Regions from separate parts of the Cupriavidus gilardii genome, predicted to be linked through region 2. Evidence: predicted binding sites of a transcription regulator. Region 2 holds the regulator's gene; the other holds the start of a gene.

Region 1 (11,243 bases), on a different replicon from region 2:
AGCGCAGCAGGAACGCATTGCCCGCGACGCCTGCGATGGTGACCAGCAGCGCCGTGCCGAGCCGCGCCCCGTGCACGATGCCCAGCACGAAGGGATCGGCGAGCGGATTGCGGAACAGCGTCTGCAACAGCAGGCCGGACACACCGAGCGCGGCCCCGCTGACCATCGCATTGATGGCCCGGGGCAGCCGAAAGCCCAGCACGATATCGCGCCAGACCTCGGCCTCCACCGGCTGCGCAGTCAATGCCTGCAGCACGGCGGGCAGCGGCACGGCCACCGCGCCCAGCGTGAGCTCGGTCACCAGCAACACCAGCGTGGCGAGCACCAGGCCGGCGAAGATCAGCGGGCCGCGCCGGGTGGAAACGCGCGGCAGCGAAGCCGCGGCGGAAGTCAGGGTCGTCACGGTAGTTTCCGCAAAAATGGAGAGGTGAGGCCGGAAGCCGGCGTGTCCTTTCGCGAGGCGGCGAGGATCTCTGCCGCTTCCGACGCCAGTTCGGGATGCAGCGCGGCGATCGCCTCGGCGAGCTGGACATGCGGCCGCGTCATGCTTTGGTCCTGATACGGGTACGCCCAGGCGCCGGTATAGCCGCGATCCCATGCGTGGACGTTGCGGCCGGCAGCCGCGGCAAAGCGTCCATGCAGCGGACTGGCGGCGATCCACGCCTCGATATCGGCCCGTCCTCCCACCGTGCCAAGCCAGACTGGCGCATCGGCGCCGCGTGCATAGACGCGCTCGAACGGCAGATAAACCAGGCTGCCGGGGCCGCCACCGTCCAGCACATAGCGTCCCCCGGCATCGGCGATCAAGCGCGCGCGCTGGTTGTCCGCGCCAACGTCTCGAAGCTCTGGCGTCCCGCGGCAAAGCCGGACATCACCGCGGGGCGATTCGGTGCGCCGGCCGCCAACCCGGCCAGGCGCCGGTATGCCGTCTCTATCGACGCGAACTGCGCGTCGGCGCGCTGCTCGCGGTTGGACAGCAGCGCCAGCAGCTTGAGCCATTCCGCACGCCCGAGCGGATGGGGCTCGTGATGGTCCGCCTGCGCGATCGCACGCACACCCAGCTCCCACAGGCGGGGATGCATATTGCCCTGCGGATAGGCCGAATAGAAACTCAGGTAGACATCGGCCTGCACCGACATCGCCTGTTCGATCGACGCATGGCCATAGCCCCACATGTCGTGGACCTGGCCCTGCGCGATCCGGGCCCGCACCGATGGCACCGTCACGCTGCGCACGTTCTCCGTGCCGTACAGACGGTCCACCAGGCCCAGCTCGTCCAGCGCGCCGAGCATGGCCGCGTTGCCGGTCACCAGGCGCTGGATCGGCACCATGATCACCGGCACCTCGCCGCGATGCGGGGGGACCGGCGTACCGCACTGGACCAGCAGATATTCGAGCCGTTCGCCGGTGCCCACGCTCGGCGTGAAACGAACGCGCTTGTAATGCGGGCCGTACTCGACCTCGAGCTGCGACGCGTGGGAGAACGTCGTCTTGTGCGGGAAGTAATCGACCCCGGGACGATAGTCGGCGACGCAGGCGGCATCGAGATTGGCGATGGGCCCGGCAGCGCCGACGACCTGCTTCGGCCACGTCGCGCGCGGCGGCGCGTCGATCCGGGTGCAGCCGCACAGCAGCACGGCGAGCGCCATTGCCGCTGCAATCGCCGGCGCGAGCGTGGGCCGGCACCGGCTCACGGCCGCCCCTGCGCGATCGCGGTGCCGTTCGACGCCGACCGCAACGCGTCGACCAGCGCGCCGAGCGTCGAATGGCACGTCGCCACCCCATCGCTGCCGACGACGGTATATCCGCTCGCATCGGCGCGCAGCGTCAGCGCGGCGGCGGGATCGTGGACAAACCCTCCCCGCTCGAGCGCGCGTGCGGCCCAGCTGGCGCGCAGCCCGCCGCCTTCGACCCGGATCGCGCTTCTCCCTGCCGGTCCCACGCGCAGCTCCGCGCGCTCGAGATCGAAGGTCAGCCCGTCGGCGGCGAAGCTCGTTCCCAGCACGCCGTCGATGGCCAGGTCCTCCGGCGCGCCGACATGCATGCTGCGCTGGCCGTCGATCAGCCACAGCTCGTCGGCATAGCGCAGCGCCAGCTCGAGGTCGTGCGTGGACAGCAGCACCGCCAGGCCATTCCGGTGGGCGAGATCCAGCAGCAGCTGCATCGTGCCGACGCGGCGCGGCAGGTCGAGAAAGGCCGTCGCTTCGTCGAGCACCAGCAGGCGCGGCTGCTGCGCCAGCGCGCGCGCAATCATGATCTTCTGCCGCTCGCCATCGGACAGTTCGGCAACCAGCCGATCCGCCAGCGACAGCGCGCCGGCGCTGCTCAGCGCCTGGTGCACGATCCGGTGGTCGTCCGCACTGAGCCGGCCCGCCCACCCGAGATAGGGATAGCGCCCCATGCTGGCCAATTCGTAGCCGCGCATCAGCGTGCCGTCGACCCGCTCGGTCAGCACTACCGCAAGACGCCGCGCGCGTTGCGCGGAGGACATTGCATGGATCGGCTCGCCATCGAGATGCACCTGCCCTGCCACGGGCGCCTGCATCGCGCACAGTGTGCGGATCAGCGTCGACTTGCCGGCGCCGTTGGCGCCCAGCAGGCAGACGAACCGCCCGCTCGGGATGGCCAGGTCGAGCGGCCCCAACAGCGGGCGGCCGCCATGGCCGGCGAACAGGCCCGTGGTCGCCAGCACCGTCACAGCGTCGCTCCGAAGCTGGCGAACACGGTGCGCGGCGCTCCCGGATAGGTCGGCACGAAAGCGCCGCCGGAATCGTAGTAGCGGCGATCGCCGAGGTTCTGCACCGTCAGCTGCACCTTGTAGCGCCGGGCCTTGCCGAAGCGGTACGCGATATTGGCATCCCAGCGCGTGTAGGAAGGCAGCGCGAAGGTGTTCTCGGTATTGGCCTGCCGTTCGCCGACATAGGTCGCACCGATGCCGACACTGAGCCCGGACGCGGCACCGGCGAAATCGTAGGTGGTCCAGATGCTGGCGGTGCGGCGCGGCGCATTGGCCAGCAGCTTGCCGACCAGCGCGGGATTGCTGTCGGCCGCGATCTCCGCCTTGTACTGCGTGTAGCTCGCCAGCACGCGCCAGCGTGGCGTGATGCTGAAAGGCACGTCGATCTCCCAGCCGCGGCTGCGCTGTTCGCCGACCTGGATCACATAGTTGAAGTCGTCCGGATCGGATACCACGCCGTTGCTGCGGCGGATGTCGAACAGCGCGACGGTCGGCTCCAGCCGCCCGTCCAGCAGGCTGAACTTGGCACCGACCTCGGTCTGCTTGCCCCGCGACGGCGCCGGCAGCGTGCCGGCGCGCAGCATGCCGCCGGACGGCTCGGTCAGGAAGGATCGTGCCCAGCTGGCGTACAGGGACACCGGCTCGGCCGGCGTCCACGTCAGCCCCACCCGCGGCGACAGCGCATCGTCATGCCGGATCAGCGTGCCGGCGGCCTGCAGGTACTGGGCGCGTGCACTGGTCCGCGCGCGGTCGTAGCGCAGTCCGAGCAGCAGGCGCCAATGCGGCCCGAACTGCAGCTCGTCCTGGGCGTACAGGCCGAGATTGCGGCTGGCGTAGCGGGAGCCGTCGTACGGCAGCAGCGCTCCGGCGCTGGCACCATGCACCGGGTGATGGAGATCGATCGGCAGGTTCACCGGAAAGCCGCCGGGTCCGAGGTTCGCCTGCGCGCTGAAGTCCCACTCGTCCCAGTTGTAATCGGCACCGATCAATACGCGGTGGCCGATGCCGCCGGTGTCGAAGCGGCGCGAGGCCTCGGCCATCAGCGTGGTATCGGTCTGCCGGTCGATATTGCGCTGCTTGCGGCGATTGACCTGCGGGTCGGGACCGTCGGCGCCGCTGATGGCAGGAAAACCGTACGGGTACCAGACCGCGTCGGTGCGCGCATAGGATCGCATCGCCCCGGCGTGCAGCATCCAGCCATTGTCGAAGCGATGATCGAGCACCAGCGAACCCAGCGCGCTGTCATTGTCCAGCAGCGCATCCCGCTCGCCATAGTTGTAGTGGATCGGTACGTTCAGGAACAGCGGACTGTTGCCGAAACCGCGATCAAAGGCGCCGCGCCGCCGGCCGAATTCGAATTCCGCGGTCAGCCGCGTCTGCGGCGCCAGCTTCCACTGGAGCACCGGCGAGACGAACAGCGTCTGTGCATCGACGAAATCGCGAAAGCTGCGGTTGTCCTGCCACGAGCCGGTGATCCGGTAGCTCAGCGTATCGCTGATCGGACCGGTGCTGTCCACCGTCGCGCGCCGGAAGTCGTGGCTGCCGCCGGTCAATTCCACGCTGTGCTGCGGCTTGTCCAGCGGCTTGCGGGTCACGATGTTGACCACGCCGCCGGGCTCGAAACGGCCATAGAGCGCCGACGCCGGGCCCTTCAGCACTTCGATCTGCTCGATGTTGGCCATCTCGTCGAGCGCAGCGAAGACGCTGCGGCGAAAACCGTTCTTCAGGTTGGCAGAGGTGGCGAAGCCGCGCAGCCGGAAGCGGTCGTTGCTGCCGCCCCAGCCGACCTGGGCGGTCACACCGGGAACGGTGCGAATCGCCTCGCCGAGCGTGAACACGCCGCGGTCCTCGATCAGTTCGCGCGTCACCGTCTGGATCGAAAACGGCGTTTCCTTCAGCGCGGTATCGCTCTTGTTGGCGGTGGGCGCGACCACCGCGCGATAGGCCCGCTCGCGCGTGCCGGTGACGGTCACCGCTTCGAGCTCGGTCATCGCGCGGGCCTCGCCTTCCTGCGCCGTGCAGATGCCGGGCACCGCGGCAAGCAGCGCCATCGTGGCGCGCTGCTGCCATCGGTTCGTATGGGATCGTCTTCGCATGGTCGAGCGCAAGGTGAGCAGGTCCGGGTCGGTGGGATCGGCGAGATGGCCGAGATCAATCATGCCGATAAAGTCGATAATGATATTTCATTATCATTAGAAGTCAATCGCACCGGTTCAGGCAGCGCGTGTTCGCGGGCGCCCCCGCGCCGCGAGCACAGCCACGACGGCAGCTGGCACGGCGGTTGCATTCCATCTTGGATACAAGATTGGATGCACCAAAAATGCTAACTGCCGCTACCGACCTCACTGTTCACGACAAGATCTCCCCGGCCTGGATCCGCCGCTTCGACGCTGCGCTGGCCGGCGCGGCCACAGGCCCGCTGGTCGGCCTGTCGTTTGCCATCAAGGACAACATCGACCTGGCCGGCTACCCGACCACGGCGGCCTGCCGCGCTTTCGACCGGATGCCCCGCGACAGCGCGCCGGTGGTGCAGAGGCTGCTTGCGGCTGGTGCATCGCTGTACGGCAAGACCAATCTCGATCAGTTCGCCTGCGGGTTGAACGGCACGCGCTCGCCCTATGGCGCGGTGCCCAACGCCTTCGATGCCCGCTATGTGTCCGGAGGATCGAGTTCGGGCTCGGCCTATGTGGTGGCCACCGGAGAAGTCGATTTCGCGCTGGGTACCGATACCGCGGGCTCAGGCCGCGTGCCGGCGGGGTTGAACAATATCGTCGGGCTCAAGCCCAGCAAGGGTCTGATCAGCGCCCGCGGCGTCCTGCCGGCGGCGCAGAGCGTCGATTGCGTGTCCATCTTCGCGCGCACGGTCGACACCGCATGCCGCGTACTGGCCGTTGCCCAAGGCTACGATGCGCTCGATCCCTACTCGCGCCCTCTGCAGCTTTGCCGGCGCCCCTTTCCCGCCGCCTTCCGCTTTGGCGTGCCCGACACGCTCGAATTCCGCGGCGATGCGCTGGCCGAGCGCGAGTTCAGCGCCGCGATCGAACGGCTGCGCGAACTGGGCGGCGAGCCGGTGACGATCGACTACGCGCCGCTGGCCGAAGCCGCTGCCCTGCTCTACGACAGCGCGCTGGTGGCCGAGCGCTATGCCGCGATCCGGGGCTTCTTCGATGCGCACGAAGCCGACGTGTTCGAGCCGGTGCGCGGCATCATTGCCAGTGGCCGCGACTACAGCGCGGCCGACGTGTTCGACGCGCAGACGCGATTGCGTGCCCTCGGACAGCGCGCGGCAGCGATGTGGGAGCGTATCGACCTGCTGCTGGTGCCGACCGCACCGACCCACTACACGATCGCGCAGATGCGCGACGACCCGATCGCGCTGAACCGCCATCTCGGCGCCTATACCAATTTCGTCAACCTGCTGGACTACGCGGCCTTGTCGGTGCCGAGCAGCCTGCGCGCGGACGGCCTGCCCTTCGGCGTCACGCTGATCGGCCCGTGCGGCAGCGATCTGCAACTGGCCGAACTGGGGCAGCGCTACCACCACCGCAGCGGACTGACGCAGGGCGCCACCGGCCTGCCGTTGCCCGCGCCCGGCCCGATCCCGGGGCTCGTACCGGCGGACCAGGACACCGTGCGGGTGGCCGTGGTGGGCGCGCATCTGAGCGGCATGCCGCTGAACCACCAGCTGACCGAGCGCCACGGGCGCCTGGTATCCCACGCCATGACCGCCGCGGACTATCGGCTTTATGCGCTGCCGGACAGCACGCCGGCAAAGCCCGGGCTGTTGCGCGTCGCGCCCGGCACCGGGCACCGGATCGCGGTGGAAATCTGGCAGATGCCGGTGCAGGCCTACGGTTCGTTCGTCGCGTTGATCCCCGCGCCGCTGGGCATCGGACGCATCCGCCTGGACGACGGCGGCGAGGTGCAGGGCTTCCTGTGCGAGCCGTTCGCACTGGCCGGCGCCACCGATATCAGCCACTTCGGCGGCTGGCGCGCTTATGTCGCGGCGAACGCCTGACGCGTTCCTTGCAGCCCAGCACTGCGCACACCGAATCCATCCCGTCCCTTACTACCGACCAGCGATCTCAACCTCCAGGAGCGATCTGATGCCCCGTGAATCCATGCCCTTCCGTGCCGCCGACGCGTTGCCGGCTCCCGCCACCGCCACGGCGCCGCAACGCGGCCGCCGCCGCATGCTCAAGGCCGCCGCTGCGACCGCGCTCGGCGCCATCGCCGCCCCCGCCATCGTGCGTGCGCAAGGCACGCCGCCGATCCGCATCGGCTTCTGGCCGGTGGCCTCTGGCCTGCCCTTCTTCGCCGCCATCGACAAGGGCTACTTCAAGGAGGCGGGCCTGAACGTGCAGGCGCTCAAGTTCGCCAGCCCGCAGCAGGTCACCGAAGCCATCCTCGCCGGGCGCGCCGAGGGCAGCGCCAGTGGAACCGCATCGGCCGCGCTGGCGATCGGCGAAATCGCACAGCCGGGACTGGTCAAGATCTTCTGCGCCAATCCGAGCAATGCCAGGTACGTCCTCGACGAATTCCTGGTCGCCAAGGACAGTCCGATCCAGCGCATCGCCGAGCTGAAGGGCAAGAAGATCGGCTGCGGACCTGGCGTACAGAACGTGCTGATGGCCAGGACGGTGCTCGAGCGCGCCGGTGCGACCGGCGCCACCGTGGTCGAGTTGCCGATCGGCCAGCATGTGGCCGCGATCGCCGCCGGGCAGATCGAAGCGTGCTACACGCTGGAGCCGACCGGCACGATCGGCCGCCTCAATGGCGCGACCCGCACGCTGGAAGTAGGCGTGATCGCCAAATACCTGCTGGGCGATCCAATGGCGCCCTGGTTCGGCGGCTCGGCCAGCCTGTCCAGTGAATTCATCGCCAGGCATCCCGACGCGGCGCGCAAGTACATCGCGGCCTATCGGCGCGGCGTCGAACTGGTGCAGAAGAACCTGCCCGAGGCTCGCGCATCGCTGAAGGGCTATACCGCGATCGAAGGCGCGCTGACGGCCGAGGTGCCGATGGTCGACTACGTGTTCTCGACCGATTTCAAGCCCAGCGACGTCGCCTACTTCCAGAAGTATTTCGACCTGTTCGCCGAGAAGGGCATCTTCAGCAAGCGCGTGCTGGTCGATTCGATGCTTTACAAGGGTTGATTGCCATGCCGGAAACGACCACGACTTCGCCAGCCTCTCCGCCGTGGGCCGCCGCGGCGGCGGCAGCCACGCCGGCGCCGCCGAAACCGTCGCTGGGCAGCCGCCTGCTGCCCTTCGTTGGCCCGCTGGTGCTGTTCATCATCTGGGACCTCGCCGTGCGCGGCGGTTTCATCAAGGCCATCCTGTTGCCGCCGCCGTCCGACACCATCGCCACGCTGGTATCGGGCCTGCTCGGCGGTCCGCTGCTGACCGACTTCCTGGTGACGGTCGCGCGCACGCTGCAGGCCTTCCTGGTGGCCGCGGTGGTCGGCATGCCGCTGGGCGTGCTGCTCGGCAGCAACGAGAAGGCCTATCGCAGCGTCGAATTCCTGATCGACTTCTTTCGCTCGACGCCGTCGTCGGCGCTGATCCCGCTGTTCCTGCTGATCTTCGGCGTATCGGACATCAACAAGGTGGCGATCGCCGCGTTCGGCGCCCTGCTGATCGTGGTATTCAACAGCGCCTACGGCGTGATCAACGCGCGCAAGCAGCGCGTGGCGGCGGCACAGGTGATGGGCGCCTCGCGCTGGCAGATCTTCAAGGACGTGCTGATCTGGGAAAGCCTGCAGCCCTCCTTCGTCGGCTTGCGCTCGGCGGTGTCGATGGCACTGGTGATCGTGATTGTCGCCGAGATGTTCATCGGCTCGGAGAACGGTCTTGGCCATCGCATCATCGACGCGCAGCAGGTGCTGAACGTCAAGAGCATGTACGCGGCGATCCTGGCCGCGGGCGCGCTCGGCTATGTATTGAACATCCTGTTTCTGGTGATCGAACGCCGGATCGTGCATTGGAGCGGCAGATGAGCGCAGTGATCAACGCCCCCGTTTTCGCGGACACGCCGAAGCCGGCCTTCCGCCCCGGCCCCGCCGGCACGCATATCACCATCCGTGGGTTGACCAAGTACTTCGCCGGCTGGCCGCTGTACGAGAATTTCGATCTCGATATTCCGAAGGGCAAGATTGTCTCGATCTTCGGCCCCAATGGCTGCGGCAAGTCCACGCTGATCAACATGATTGCCGGGCTGGTGCCGATCGACGCCGGCGAAATCCTGTTCGACGGCAAGTCGCTGAAGGACACGAAGATCGGCTACGTGTTCCAGAACTACCGCGAGGCGCTGTTCCCGTGGATGCGGACCATCGACAATATCGCCTACCCGTTGAAGCTGGCCGGGCAATCGAAGGCCGAGGTCGACCGCCGCATGGCCGAGCTGGTCGCCTCCTTCGACGTCAAGTTCGACCTGAACCGCTATCCGTATGAGCTGTCCGGGGGCCAGCAGCAGACCGCGTCGATCATGCGCGCGCTGGCGCCGAAGCCCGAAGTGCTGTTCCTAGACGAACCCTTCTCGGCGCTGGATTTCGAGATGACCCTGTTCATCCGCGAGAAGCTGCAGGAGGTGTTCATGCAGACCGGTACCACGATGATGCTGGTCTCGCACGATCTGGAGGAAGCGGTCTATCTGGCCGACGAAGTGCTGCTGCTGACCAAGCGGCCGACGCGTGTCGCGGAAATCCTGCATTACGGCGATGCGCGGCCCCGCACCGTCGAGACGCTGTCGCAGCCCAGCTTCGTCGATACCAAGCGGCTCAGCATGGAAATCTTCCAGCGCGAGGTACGGCGCTGAGCGCCGCGCGACGTGCCGGACCGGCCCGCCGCGCGGTATGCTTCGAACCAGCAGAAGACGGAGACACCTTCTTTCCATGCAGACCCTCGGCAAGCCGGCACGCGCGGCCACCATCAAGGCGCCCACGAAGGCGAGCCCGAAGACCGCCCTCGAGCGCACCGGGGCGGCGCCCCCAAAGGCAACGCCCGCCGCCGTCGCCACGGGCCCGCGGCGCTCGGTTGCCGACCAGGTCTACGATGGACTGAAACGCGATATCGGCCAGTTCCGGCTGGTGCCCGGGGACCGCTTCACCGAACTGGAACTATGCGCCCGGCTGGGCGTGTCGCGCACGCCGGTGCGTCAGGCGCTGGTGCGCCTGCAGCAGGAGGGCTATGTCGAGGTGTTGTTCCGCAGCGGCTGGCGTGTTCTGCCGTTCGACTTCGACCGCTACGAACAGCTCTATGACCTGCGCATGGTGCTGGAAACCACGGCGGCGCAGCGGCTGTGCACCGAGCCCGCGGTCTGCGGGAATGCGGTCGATCGTGCCCGCCTGGAGCGGTTGACCGCGATCTGGCTGGTCGAGCCGGCGCGCCGCAGTACCGATGGCGCGCAGGTCCGGCAATGGGACGAAGAATTCCATTGCGCGCTGGTGGAGGCGGCCGGCAACGCCGAAATGGCGCGGGTACATCGCGACATCACCGAGCGCATCCGCATGGTGCGCAGCCTGGATTTCACCAAGTCGTTCCGGATCGAGGCCACCTACGAAGAGCACGCGCAGATCCTGCGCGCGATCCTGGCCAAGCGCGCCGACCAGGCCACGATGCTGCTGCGCGCGCATATCGGCAGCAGCCAGGCCGAGGTCCGCAAGATCACGCTGCACCAACTGCATCTGGCGCGGCATCAGGGCGGGGCCGCGGGCGACGGCCTCACCTGACGCCGCGAGGCCGGCATCCTCCGGCGCCGATTTCCTGCCCGATCCGGAACGATTTCAACTCCATCAGTCCAAGGGGATTTCCAGGCGATCGCGGCCGAGCACTACGTTACCGCCGTAGTGTTTCCGCACGCCCTCCAGCCACTGCTCGTCGTGCATGGCGGGATCCGCTCCGGGGACGAAATGCGTCAGCACCACGTTCTTGACGCCGGCCGCCGCGGCGATCCTGCCGACATCCTCGGTTGGGGTATGCGAGGCCAGCAGATGTTTCATCAGCGTCTTGGCATTTGGCGACCGCTGCGTCAGGCGCTCCAATGCCGGCACGTACATCACCTCGTGCACCAGGTAATCGGCATTTCTGGCAAACGCCGCCAGTGGCGGAAAGTAGGTCGTATCGCCGGAGAAGACGATCGTCTTGCCGCCCTTCACTTCGATCTTCAGCGCATAGCTGTCGTCGATCGGCGGATGCGCGACCTTCAGCGCGGTCACCTTGATCCGCTCGTTCTCCATCACCGGCCCTTCGCTGTACGTCTTGACGTCGATCAGCCGGCGCAGGTCGGGACGTCCTTCGTCCTGCATGCGCGTCGTCATGTCGAAGGCATTGGACTGCAGATATCCGGCGACGAGGTTCTCCACGCCGCGCGGCCCGTAGACGCCGACGGGCTTGGCGAGCCCTCCGGTCCACGCGCTGTAGATCAGAGGCCCAACGTCGAGGTTGTGATCGGAATGGTGATGCGTCAGCAGGATGGCACGCACCGAAGTCAGCGGAATCCTGGCTTC
Region 2 (11,243 bases):
GCACCATGGCGGGCATGGCGTCTGCCGCTTGGAGTCGTGCGCAAAGGAGAGGTTCGATGCCGGAATTGCCCGAGGTCGAGGTGACCCGACGGGGACTGCTGCCGCATCTGGAGGGCAGCCGCATCGCCGGGGTGGCAGTGCGCCATCGCGGCCTGCGCTGGCCGGTGCCCGAGGAGCTGGAGGCCTGCCTGCCCGGGCGGGTGATCCGGCGTGTCGAGCGGCGCGGCAAATATCTGCTGCTCGAATGCGTGCGCGAGGGGCACGCCACGGCCGGCGGCGTGGCCGGCGGGGTGGGCAGTGGTGAAGACGCCGGCTGGCTGCTGATCCACCTCGGCATGACGGGCACGCTGCGCGTATGGCACGAGCCGCCCGCGCCGGGCACGCACGACCATGTCGATCTGCTGCTGCACGACGCGGCAGGCCGGCCGCTGACGCTGCGTTTTCGCGACCCGCGCCGTTTTGGTGCGGTGCTGTGGACCACGCTGCCCGAGGCGCTGCTGTCCAGCCACCCGCTGCTGCGCAATCTGGGCATCGAGCCATTCGATTCCGCCTTCGACGGCGACTGGCTGTACCGCCATACGCGCGGGCGCACCGCGGCGATCAAGACCGTCCTGCTGTCGGGCGATATCGTGGTCGGCGTCGGCAACATCTATTGCTCGGAGAGCCTGTTCCGCGCCGGCATCCGGCCGACCACGGCCGCGGGCCGTCTGTCGCGCGCGCGCTGCGAGCGGCTTGCCGCCGCGGTGCGCGAGACGCTGGCGCTGGCGATCGAGCGCGGCGGCAGCACGCTGCGCGATTTCGTCGGCAGCGACGGGGCCAGCGGCTATTTCCAGCTCGACTGCCTGGTCTACGATCGTGCCGGCAAGCCATGCCGGCACTGCGCCACGCCGGTCCGGCAGATCGTGCAGGGCCAGCGTTCGACCTTCTATTGCCCGCAATGCCAGCGTTGAGCCCAGCGACACGCCACCCCTGAACCAGACAGACCGAAGCCCCACGACTTATCGATGCCTCGCCGCTCCACCATTCGATCCACCACGGACTGCGCTGCGGCCCCGGATTGCGCCGCCAGCGCGGTGCCGCCGGACTTCGGCGCCCGCGTCGTGCAATGGCAGCGCCGGCACGGGCGCCACGACCTGCCCTGGCAGAACACCCGGGATCCGTACCGGATCTGGCTGTCGGAGATCATGCTGCAGCAGACCCAGGTCAGCGCGGTGATCGACTACTACCAGCGCTTTCTGGCGCGTCTGCCGACCGTGCAGGCGCTCGCCGACGCGCCCGCCGACGAGGTGATGGCGCTGTGGGCCGGGCTCGGCTACTACTCGCGGGCGCGCAATCTGCACCGCTGCGCGAAGCTGGTGGTCCAGCAGTACGGCGGCCATTTCCCGAGCGATCCCGCGCTGCTGGCCGAGCTGCCCGGCATCGGCCGCTCGACCGCGGCGGCGATCGCGGCGTTCAGCGCGGGCGTGCGCGCCCCGATTCTCGACGGCAACGTCAAGCGGGTCTTCGCGCGCTGCTTCGGCGTGCACGGCCATCCCGGCGAAAAGGCGATCGAGAACCGGATGTGGGCAATGGCCGAGGCCGCGCTGCCTGCGCCGGGCCCGCGCCAGTCCGATGACATGGTCGCCTACACGCAAGGGCTGATGGATCTGGGCGCGACCGTCTGCTCGCGCGGCAAGCCCGCTTGCCTGGACGAACCGGCGCGCTGCCCGCTGTCCGACCTGTGCGTCGCGCGGCGCGAGGGCCTGACGGCGGTGCTGCCGACGCCGAAGACGCGCGCGCCGGTGCCCGAGCGCAGCACGGTGATGGTGGTGTTGCGGCATGGCCGCGAGGTGCTGCTGCGGTTGCGCGCGGACAGCGGCATCTGGGGCGGCTTGTGGAGCCTGCCCGAGCTGCCCGTGCCGGCGCTGCCGTTCGACGCCGAACAGGCCGAGGACGACGCGCTCGCCTTCGGACGGGCGTTCGGCACTCCGGCCCGCGCCGCGATGGTCGCCGAGATGACGCACGTCTTCACGCATTTCCGGCTGCTGATCCGCGCGGTACGCGTCGACATGGCGGCATTGGCGTTGCGCGATGCGGGTGGGGCAGCAGCGCAAGCAGCGCAAGAGCAATGGCGCTGGCTGTCGCTGGATCGGCTCGACGAACTTGGCATGCCGGCGCCGGTGCGCAAGCTGCTGGCCGGCGAGGTGGTGCCGCAGTTGTTCTGAAGATCTGCGCCGCTCGCGGGAGCCGGCCGGCGAGGCGGTGGCCGCTACAGCCGTTACCCGTTACAGCATGTGGTGCTGGCGCATGAAGCGATGAACGATCTCGATCCGCATGCCGGCGTCGGGCAGCGCCATCAACATCTGTTTGGCCTTCATCGGCACCGGCAGCAGTTCGCATAGCCGATTGGCGACCCAGCTCGGATCCTCCCACTGCATCGGCTCGGCAAAGGGCAGCTTGTGCGGCGTCGCGTGCAGCGAGGCGACGATGCGGCGCAGCGCCGCCAGGCATTCGCCCAGCAACTCCAGCTTGCAGTCGATCACGTCGTCGGGCAGCAGCTCGGCGCGCGCGACCAGCAGGCCGTCGTCGCGGGCATGGTGTTCGAGGATGCGGAAGCGCTGCCTGCCGCGTGTCTCGATCAGCAGCACGCCGAGTTGCTCCATATTGCAGTCGACGATTTCGGCGAGACAGCCGACGGCTTCCGGCACGGTAGTGCTTCCTTCCTGCGCGACTTCGGTGCCGCTGGCGATCAGGCATACACCGAATGCCGCGTTGTCGCGCAGGCAATTGCGCACCATGTCGACGTAGCGGGGTTCGAATACGCGCAGCGGCAGCCGGCCGCCGGGAAACAGCACGGTGTGAAGCGGAAACAGCGGCAGGCTGTCGACTTCGATGTGGAGCGGTGCCGCGTGATTGGACGCTGCGGAACTGGAAGACATGCGATCCCGAGAAGACCATCGCTCACAAGGCGGGGGAACGCACATTGCGCCGCCGCCGGGATCCACCGCCCTGGTGGGGCCGGATCAGCTTACCGGCACCAGCTCGCGGTGTCTGACCAGCACATTACCATGCGCGCGGAAGTAGTTGGCAAGTCTTTCCGCGATATAGACCGAGCGGTGCTGGCCGCCGGTGCAACCGATTGCCACCGTCAGATAGCTGCGGTTGTCGGCGACGAAGCTCGGCAACCATTTCTCGACATAGGCCCGAATGTCCTCGGCCATCGCCAGCACCATCGGCTGGCTCTGCAGGAAGTCGATCACCGGCGCATCGCGGCCGGTCAACGGCCGCAGTTGCAGGTCGTAATACGGGTTGGGCAGCGAGCGCACGTCGAACACCATGTCGGCATCGCTCGGCACGCCGTGCTTGAAACCGAACGACGTGAACAGCAGCGTCAGCTGCAGATTGTCGTCGCGGATGAAGTCCTTGATCCAGGCGCGCAGCGTATTGGTGCGCACATTGCTGGTGTCGATCCGGTGCGCCGATTCGGCCAGCGGACTCAGCAGCTCGCGTTCCATCTCGATCGCTTCGATCAGCGGAGTCTCGGTCGGCGCGGGCGCACCGCCCGCACCGCCCGCCGCCAGGCGCACCGACAGCGGATGGCGACGCCGCGTCTCCGAATAGCGCTGCACCAGCGAATCGGTATTGGCGGTCAGGAAGACCACGCGGACCTCGTGTTCGGCGGACAGGCTGCGCAGTGTCTCGGGCAGCCGCGCCAGCGATTCGCGGCTGCGGATATCGGTGGCGATGCCCAGATGCGTGTAGCCCTCGGCCGCCAGATAGCGGGCCAGTTCGGGAATGAACTGCGCGGGCAGGTTGTCGACGCAGTAGTAGCCTGCGTCTTCAAGCACGTTCAATGCAACCGATTTGCCGGAGCCGGAAATGCCGGTGATGAGGACGATGCGCATAACGCTTGAAGGATAGCATCGCGTGATGATTGCGTCATGACGGTCCGGTGACATCCGCGGCCGGGGAAGGCGTGGCAGGCGGGAAACGTGGCGAAAGCGTGCGAAAGCCGCGCAATGCACGCGCAGGGCGCCGAGAACAGCGAAATAGCAAAGAAAAAGGCGAACCGCCGGGTGCCCCGCGATTCGCCTTGATCTGGCCTTGGCCCGCTCCGGAACAATGCCGGATCAGCGTGCCGTCATGCGGACAGGCACTCCTTCATGAACGCCTTGCGTTCGTCGCCCTTCTTGCCGCTCGCCTGCGCGTTGCAGGCCTTCATCTTCTGCTGCTGCGAGTTGCCCGCGGTGGCGGGCTTGGCCGACAGGCATTCCTTCATGAAGGACTTGCGCTCGTCCCCGGTCTTGCCGGCTGCCTGCGCATTGCATGTCTTCATCTTGCTCTGCTGGCTGTTGCCGGAGGCGGTCTGGGCAAAGGCGCCCGTGGCGACCAGTGGGCACAGCAGCACGCAGGTTGCGATCAGTGTCTTCATGCTGGAATCTCCTGACTGAGGATCGGGTCGCCAAGCGCAGGATGCGCAACGGCGCAGGCTGGGCGTGATGCCCATTACAGCACAAAACGCTGAAAACCCCAATCAGGTTGACGCTGTCTGCGTGTCGGACACGCCGATGCGTCAATGTGGTCTCGAGCCGCGCTCGGCGCAGCCGCTCAGAGCAGACGGCCCTGGCCGCGCGAGGCCGCGTCGGCCTGCATCGCGGCACGCTGGCGATCCATGAAATCGCGCAGCGTGTCGATGCCGCGCAGCCGCAGGATCGTGTTCCGGACCGCCGCCTCGACCAGCACCGCAAGGTTGCGGCCGGCCGCGACCTGGATCTTCACCATATGGATGGGCAGGCCCAGCACGTCCAGATATTGCGAATCGAGCGGGAGCCGTTCGAATTCCCCGTCGTTGCGGCGCACCAGCTGGACCACCAGCTTGAGCTTCATCTTTCGGCGCACCGCGGTTTCGCCGAAGATCGTCTTGATATCGAGCAGGCCCAGGCCGCGCACTTCGAGCAGGTTCTGCAGCAGCGGCGGGCAGCGCCCCTCGACGAAATCCGGGCCAAGACGCACGAAGTCGACCGCATCGTCGGCCACCAGGCCATGTCCGCGCGAGATCAGTTCCAGGCCCAGTTCGCTCTTGCCCAGACCGGATTCGCCCATGATCAGCACGCCCATGCCGAGGATGTCGAGAAACACGCCGTGCATCGTGACGCGCGGGGCGGAGATGCGCGACAGATACAGCCGCAGATGGTCGATGACCGCGGCCGACGACACCGGCGTCGTGAACAGCGGCGTCGACGAGCGGGTGCAGCGCAGTTCCAGGTCGGGCGGCGGTTCCATGCCGTCGGCGACGACCAGAAACGGTGGCTCCAGCAGGATCAGTTCGCCCATCTGCCGCTTGCGCGTTTCGTCGTCGAGCCGCTGGTAGTAGGTAATCTCCGGCTTGCCGAGGACCTGGATCCGGTTCGGGTGGATCAGGTTCAAGTGACCGACCAGGTCGGCGGCCGAGGTCGCCTCGCGTGCGAAGTCGAGGTCGAAGGCGCGATCGGCGCCTTCCAGCCCGGCCACCCAGGACAGTTTGAGGTCGGCTGCGTTGTCGTCGAAGATCGACTGGGAGGTGACGCCGGTGAGTTCCATGCGGGATGAGGCGGGGCGCTAGGGCGGTGGTGTATGCGGTGGGCGCGGCTGTGCGCGCTTATGCCGGAAGGGTCAAGGATGCCATTGCACCAGCAGCTGGTGAATCGCATCGGGCGTCGGCAAAGCGGCGAGGCCATCGCGCATGTCGCGATCGGACAATAGCTGAGCAATTTCCGACAGGATTTCCAGATGCTGCTGCGTGGCCTGTTCCGGCACCAGCAGGAAGATCAGCAGCGAGACCGGCTTGCCGTCGGGCGATTCGAACGGGATCGGCTCGGCGAGCCGCATGAAGGCAGCCAGCGGCTGTTTCAGTCCCTTGATGCGGCCATGCGGGATGGCGACGCCGGCGCCGAGTCCGGTCGAGCCGAGCGATTCGCGGGCGAACAGATTGTCGGTCACCGTGGCGCGCGCCACGCCATGGTTGTTTTCGAACAGCAACCCGGCCTGTTCGAACACGCGTTTCTTGCTGGTGACGCTGACGTCGAGCGAGATATTGCCGGGCGGCAGCAGTTTGGCCAAACGGTTCATTTGAAAATGCGCGGAATTCCTGATACTGGCGCCGCCATGCGGTTCTCGCCGGCGTGGGCCGGTCTGCCGTTGCTGGGCGGTGCGTTCGTTGCCGCCGCTTCCCGACTATCAGCGTGCGGCACATTATAGTGCAGGGGGGCTCCCTGCCGTCCGATGCCGATCGCCCCGAGCGGCATTGCGCAGGAAACGGGGCGGGCATTCTCTAGATGTATTGCACAGCATACACCGGGAAGCCCGCCAGACGGAACCCCATTCCGGTTTCATCCTGCAGGCTGCAAGGAGTGGCGCCGCGCGACCGGCGCAAAAAAGCCGTGCTCCTGGCACGGCTTCCTTCCTCGCTTCAAGGCGGGCCGTCGTCCGGCCGCGCCGAATCATCAAGCTACTGCTGGGCCTGACTGGCCGCGAAGCTGTGGTACTTCAGCGATTCGCGGTCGTGGCTCTGCACCTTGTCCTTGTAGCGGATTACCTGCCGGTCCAGCTTGTCGACCAGCATGTCGATCGCCGCATAGAGATCTTCGTGATGCGCCTCGACAAAAATGTCCTTGCCCTTCAGATGCACATTGATTTCCGCGCGCTGACGGCGATCCTTTTCCTTTTGATTGTCGACCGATAGCAGCACGCTGACGTCAATAACCTGATCGAAATGCCTGAGGATTCGCTCCAGTTTCGTTTCCACGTACTCACGCAGCGAAGGCGTGATGTCCAAGTGGTGTCCACTGATCTTGAAGTTCATAGCGCTTCTCCTTCTGAAAGAGCCGCACCAGGCAGGCGATGCGACTCGGCTACAAAGACTTGCGAAGGTTCACGGCCGGGATCTTCAAGGCTTCACGATATTTGGCGACGGTACGTCGCGCCACGACGAAGCCTTGTTCCCCCAGCAGTTCGGCAATCCGGCTGTCGGACAACGGGTTTCTGGGGTCTTCGGCTCCTATCAGCTGCTTGATCAGCGCACGGATTGCGGTGGAAGAGGCGGCACCGCCGGTCTCGGTCGATACATGGCTGCCGAAAAAATATTTCAGCTCGAATGTCCCCATCGGGGTGGCCATGTACTTGTTGGTCGTCACACGAGAAATAGTCGACTCGTGTAGACCCAGTGTATCGGCTATCTCCCTCAAAACCAAGGGGCGCATCGCAATTTCGCCGTGCGTAAAGAAATTCTTTTGCCGCTCCACGATGGCTTGTGCGACGCGCAAAATGGTGTCGAAACGCTGCTGGATATTTTTGATGAGCCAGCGCGCCTCCTGCAGTTTCTGCTGCAATCCCGCGGCGCCGGTATCGCCTTTCGCACCGCGCAAGATCTGCGCATACATGTCGTTGATGCGTAGCCGCGGCATCACATCGGGATTGAGCTGGGCGATCCAGTTGTGGCCGCTCTTGCGCACGAATACATCGGGCACCACGAAGTCCGCTTCCGGCCGGCTGTAGGCGTGGCCGGGATATGGCGCGAGCGAACGGATCAACTCGTGCGCGGCCTTCAGCTGCATGTCGTCGACCTGCAGCGCCTTCTTCAGCCGTGTGTAGTCGCGCGCGGCCAGCAGTTCGAGGTGATGGCGGACGATGGTCATCGCCAGCTCGCGCTGCGGATGTTCGATGCGGCGCAGTTGCAGCGACAGGCACTCTGCTGCGTTGCGTGCGCCGACCCCGGGCGGATCGAAGCTTTGCAGCAGCGTCAGCATCGCATGCACTTCGTCGAGTTCGAATTCGAGCTCTTCCGGCAATTCGGACAGGATTTCCTCGAGCGACGCGCTCAGATAACCGTCGTCGTCGAGCGATTCGATCAGGAAAATCGCCAGGCCCTTGTCGCGCGTGGAGATTTTCAGCGGCGTCAATTGCTCCATCAGATATTCGCGCAGCGTGGGCTCGGCATCGCGCAATTGCAGCGGTGTTTTCTCGTCCTCATCGCTTTGCGGACGGCGGGCGAAGTCGTCCAGGCTCCAGTCGCCGCCATAATCGTCGCCCGCGCCGTCGGCATAGCCTTCGTCGGCTGCGGCGGCGCCGTCCGCGTGCGAGTCCGCGGGCGCCGCCGGTTCGGCGGGCGAGGTCGTGGTGGCGGTCTGCACATTGACCGACCCGTCGGCGGCAACGCGCAGCGGGCTTTCGATCCAGTCGTTTTCGCGTTCGAGCAGCGGATTCTCGGTCAGCGCCTGCTCGACTTCCTGTTGCAGTTCCAGCGTGGACAACTGCAACAGCCGGATGGACTGCTGCAGCTGCGGCGTCAGGGCCAGATGCTGGGAGAGGCGTAGCTGTAGCGACGGTTTCATGCGGCCTATTTTATGCGCAACTTCGGCCGCGATGGAACGGAATTTGCTATCGGAAGTTTCGATTGCGTGGTCAGAAGCGATTGCCTGATGGATCACCAGAGGAGGATCGTGGCATCGCTTGCCGGCGTGCGAAGCGGCGGCCCCGCAGTGCGGGGGAGTCGCGCGGCGGACCGCCCGATGTCAGCGCACCATTACATGCGGAAGTTTTCGCCCAGGTAGACGCGCCGCACCGATTCGTTGGCGATGATTTCCTTGGGCTCGCCTGCCGCCAGCACCGCGCCCTCGCTGATGATGTAGGCGTGGTCGCAGATGCCCAGCGTCTCGCGTACGTTGTGGTCGGTGATCAGCACGCCGATATTGCGCGCCTTCAGGAAGCTGACGATGCGCTGGATTTCGCCCACGGCGATCGGATCGACGCCGGCGAAGGGTTCGTCGAGCAGGATGAAGCGCGGCGCGGAGGCCAACGCCCGCGCGATCTCGACGCGCCGCCGCTCGCCGCCGGACAGCGACAGCGCCGGGTTGTTGCGCAGGTGCGCGATTTGCAGGTCGTCGAGCAGGCTGTCGAGGCGGCGCTCGATCTCGGCCGCGGACAGCGCCTTGCCGTTGTCGCGCTGCAGTTCCAGCACCGCGCGGATGTTCTGCTCGACATTGAGCTTGCGGAACACCGACGCTTCCTGTGGCAGGTACGACAGCCCCATGCGCGCGCGCTCGTGGATCGGCAGGCCGCTGATGTGCTGGCCATCGAGCACGATGTCGCCTTCGTCGAGCGCGACCAGGCCAACGATCATGTAGAACGAGGTGGTCTTGCCCGCGCCGTTGGGGCCGAGCAGGCCAACGACCTCGCCGCTCTTGACGTCGAGCGACACGTCCTTGACCACGGTGCGCGAGCCGTAGCGCTTCTTCAGATGGCGCACCACCAGGTTGCTGGTGACGGGCATCGTGCCGGCGCCAGCGCCGGCTGCGGTATTGGCGTTGGCGGCTGGAGCGGTGGCGGTAGCGGTGTCGGCAACGGACATGTGGGCAATCCTTTGATGCTGCGTGATGCGAAGCTGGCGGCGAAGCGCGTGCGGCGTGGGCCGGGGGCGGGCCGGCAAGCGCTCAGGGTTTGGCCGTCGGCGAGCCCTTCAGATCGACACCGGCACCGCTGCCGCCGGTTCCCTGGCTCTGGCGCGGCGACAGCACCGCGCGCACGCGGCCGGACGGGTTCGCCGGCGCCGCGTTGCCGCTGCCGCCGGCCGCGGTGTAGAACTCGTTGCGGCTGTCGTAGGTCAGCACCGCGCCGCGGATCTCGTCGACGATCTTGGCACCGGCCAGGCGCGCCATGCGGGCATTGCCGATCAGCTTGGCGACCTCCTGCTTGCCGTCGTATTCGATGCGGTCGCCCCAGCCGTCGATGTACTCGTCGACGTTGTCGCGCTTCTGCCGGATGTAGGCCTGCTTGCCCCCCTTGGAAGTCGCCACCGCGTACTGGTAGCCCTCCGGGTCGGTGCGGACCTCGGCGGCATCGGACTTCAGCACCATGGTGCCCTTGGTCAACACCACGTTGCCGGTCAGCGTATAGATCTGCTTGACGTCGTCGTAGCTGGCGTTGTCAGCCTCGAGCACCAGCGGCTTGTCGCGGTCGGCGCGTTCGGCGAGCGCCGGCAGGGCGAGCGTCATGCCGGCGGCGAAGGCGAGCAGCACGGCGGTGGCGCGGCGGCGGGTCCAGGTCGTCAGGGTCAGGGTCATGTTGGCCACGATGGCGTTGATTGGCGTTGTCCGGGAGGGATCGTTCGAAGGTTGCGTGGCGGGCGCGGCGGCGCGATGCGTCATGGCTTCGCGCCGCCGCCGCGCGGCGCCATCACGATGGTGCCGCGCACATTGCCGAGCAGGTTGACCTCGCGCGTGACATTGTTGAAGACCAAGCCGTTGGCGGTCATCACCGACGGGCCGCGGGTCAGCTTGACCGGCTTGTCGGTCTTGACGATGTCGTCGTTGATCAGGATCTGGAAGTAGCTCGAGGTCGCGCTCATCTGCGGGTCCTGCGACGGATCGGCGCCCTGCACGCGGACGATATGGGCGTTGCCGAACAGGTCGATCACGCTCGCGTCGGCGTTCATCCGGCCGAGGTCGGCAGTGCCGGTCACCGGCGGCCGGTCCGGCTCGTAGGCCCGCATCGCCGGCCGCGTGACCTCGTAGGTCTGGTCGTCCTCGTAATGGATCATCCGCTCGCCGGTGAAGCGCATCTTGGTGCTGCCGTCCTCGGCCAGTTCGGTCGCGGTGAAGCGCTCCATCCAGTAGTCGGGCACATGGCGCTTCTGGCGTTCGGTATCGCTGACCTGGCGCGGCGTATTGATCTGCACGAGCCAGAAGGTACTGCCGGCGACCAGCGCCATCAGCAGCAGCGGCATCAGCCGCAGTGCGAGCCGGGACAGGGAGGGAAACAGATCGCGCATGGCGTGCGTCAGATGACCTTGGCCCGGGTCAGGTCATGGATATGCAGCGCGCCGACCAGGCGCTGGTCGGCATCGACCACCAGCAGCTGGTTGATGCGGTTCGCTTCCATGATCTGCACCGCCTCGACCGCGAGCTGGTCCGGCCCGACGGTGAACGGATTGGCATGCATGACCTCGCCGATCGGCACGGTCTTCCAGTCGCGCGGCGTTTCCAGCAGCCGGCGCAGGTCGCCGTCGGTAAAGACGCCGATCGCGCGGCCGCCGGCGTCGACGATCGCGGTCATGGCCATGCCCTTGCGGGTGATTTCCATCAGGGCCTGCGCCAGCGGCGTGCTTTCGCGGACTTCGGGCACCGCATTGCCGGTGCGCATCACGTCCCGCACATGGGTCAGCAGCTTGCGGCCCAGCGCGCCGCCGGGGTGCGAACGCGCGAAGTCCTCTTCGCCGAAACCGCGCGCAT

Evidence for each region. Region 2 encodes sigma-54, which starts transcription at its own class of promoters, with help from an activator protein. Its sites were predicted from a motif close to TGGCANGNAANCTGCTTT; they were not measured.
Region 1: atzF (allophanate hydrolase) is a predicted target of sigma-54. The motif match lies at 5,008-5,025, and genes of this name have one in related genera.

What each region holds. Positions count from the first base shown of each region.
Region 1 is NZ_CP054624.1:1,036,843-1,048,085, reverse strand. Features, by position in the region: gene FOB47_RS04930 (FecCD family ABC transporter permease) at 1-403, opposite strand, end outside; gene FOB47_RS26005 (hypothetical protein) at 400-807, opposite strand; gene FOB47_RS04925 (TroA family protein) at 804-1,649, opposite strand; gene FOB47_RS04920 (ABC transporter ATP-binding protein) at 1,691-2,698, opposite strand; gene FOB47_RS04915 (TonB-dependent siderophore receptor) at 2,695-4,896, opposite strand; gene atzF (allophanate hydrolase) at 5,058-6,755, shown strand; gene FOB47_RS04905 (ABC transporter substrate-binding protein) at 6,931-7,893, shown strand; gene FOB47_RS04900 (ABC transporter permease) at 7,899-8,735, shown strand; gene FOB47_RS04895 (ABC transporter ATP-binding protein) at 8,732-9,553, shown strand; gene FOB47_RS04890 (GntR family transcriptional regulator) at 9,630-10,466, shown strand; gene FOB47_RS04885 (MBL fold metallo-hydrolase) at 10,530-11,243, opposite strand, start outside.
Region 2 is NZ_CP054626.1:363,803-375,045, forward strand. Features, by position in the region: gene mutM (bifunctional DNA-formamidopyrimidine glycosylase/DNA-(apurinic or apyrimidinic site) lyase) at 57-950, shown strand; gene mutY (A/G-specific adenine glycosylase) at 1,005-2,204, shown strand; gene FOB47_RS11875 (LON peptidase substrate-binding domain-containing protein) at 2,265-2,918, opposite strand; gene rapZ (RNase adapter RapZ) at 3,003-3,884, opposite strand; gene FOB47_RS11885 (PsiF family protein) at 4,121-4,411, opposite strand; gene hprK (HPr(Ser) kinase/phosphatase) at 4,588-5,559, opposite strand; gene ptsN (PTS IIA-like nitrogen regulatory protein PtsN) at 5,632-6,087, opposite strand; gene hpf (ribosome hibernation-promoting factor, HPF/YfiA family) at 6,467-6,820, opposite strand; gene FOB47_RS11905 (RNA polymerase factor sigma-54) at 6,870-8,348, opposite strand; gene lptB (LPS export ABC transporter ATP-binding protein) at 8,540-9,364, opposite strand; gene lptA (lipopolysaccharide transport periplasmic protein LptA) at 9,447-10,076, opposite strand; gene lptC (LPS export ABC transporter periplasmic protein LptC) at 10,157-10,783, opposite strand; gene FOB47_RS11925 (KpsF/GutQ family sugar-phosphate isomerase) at 10,792-11,243, opposite strand, start outside.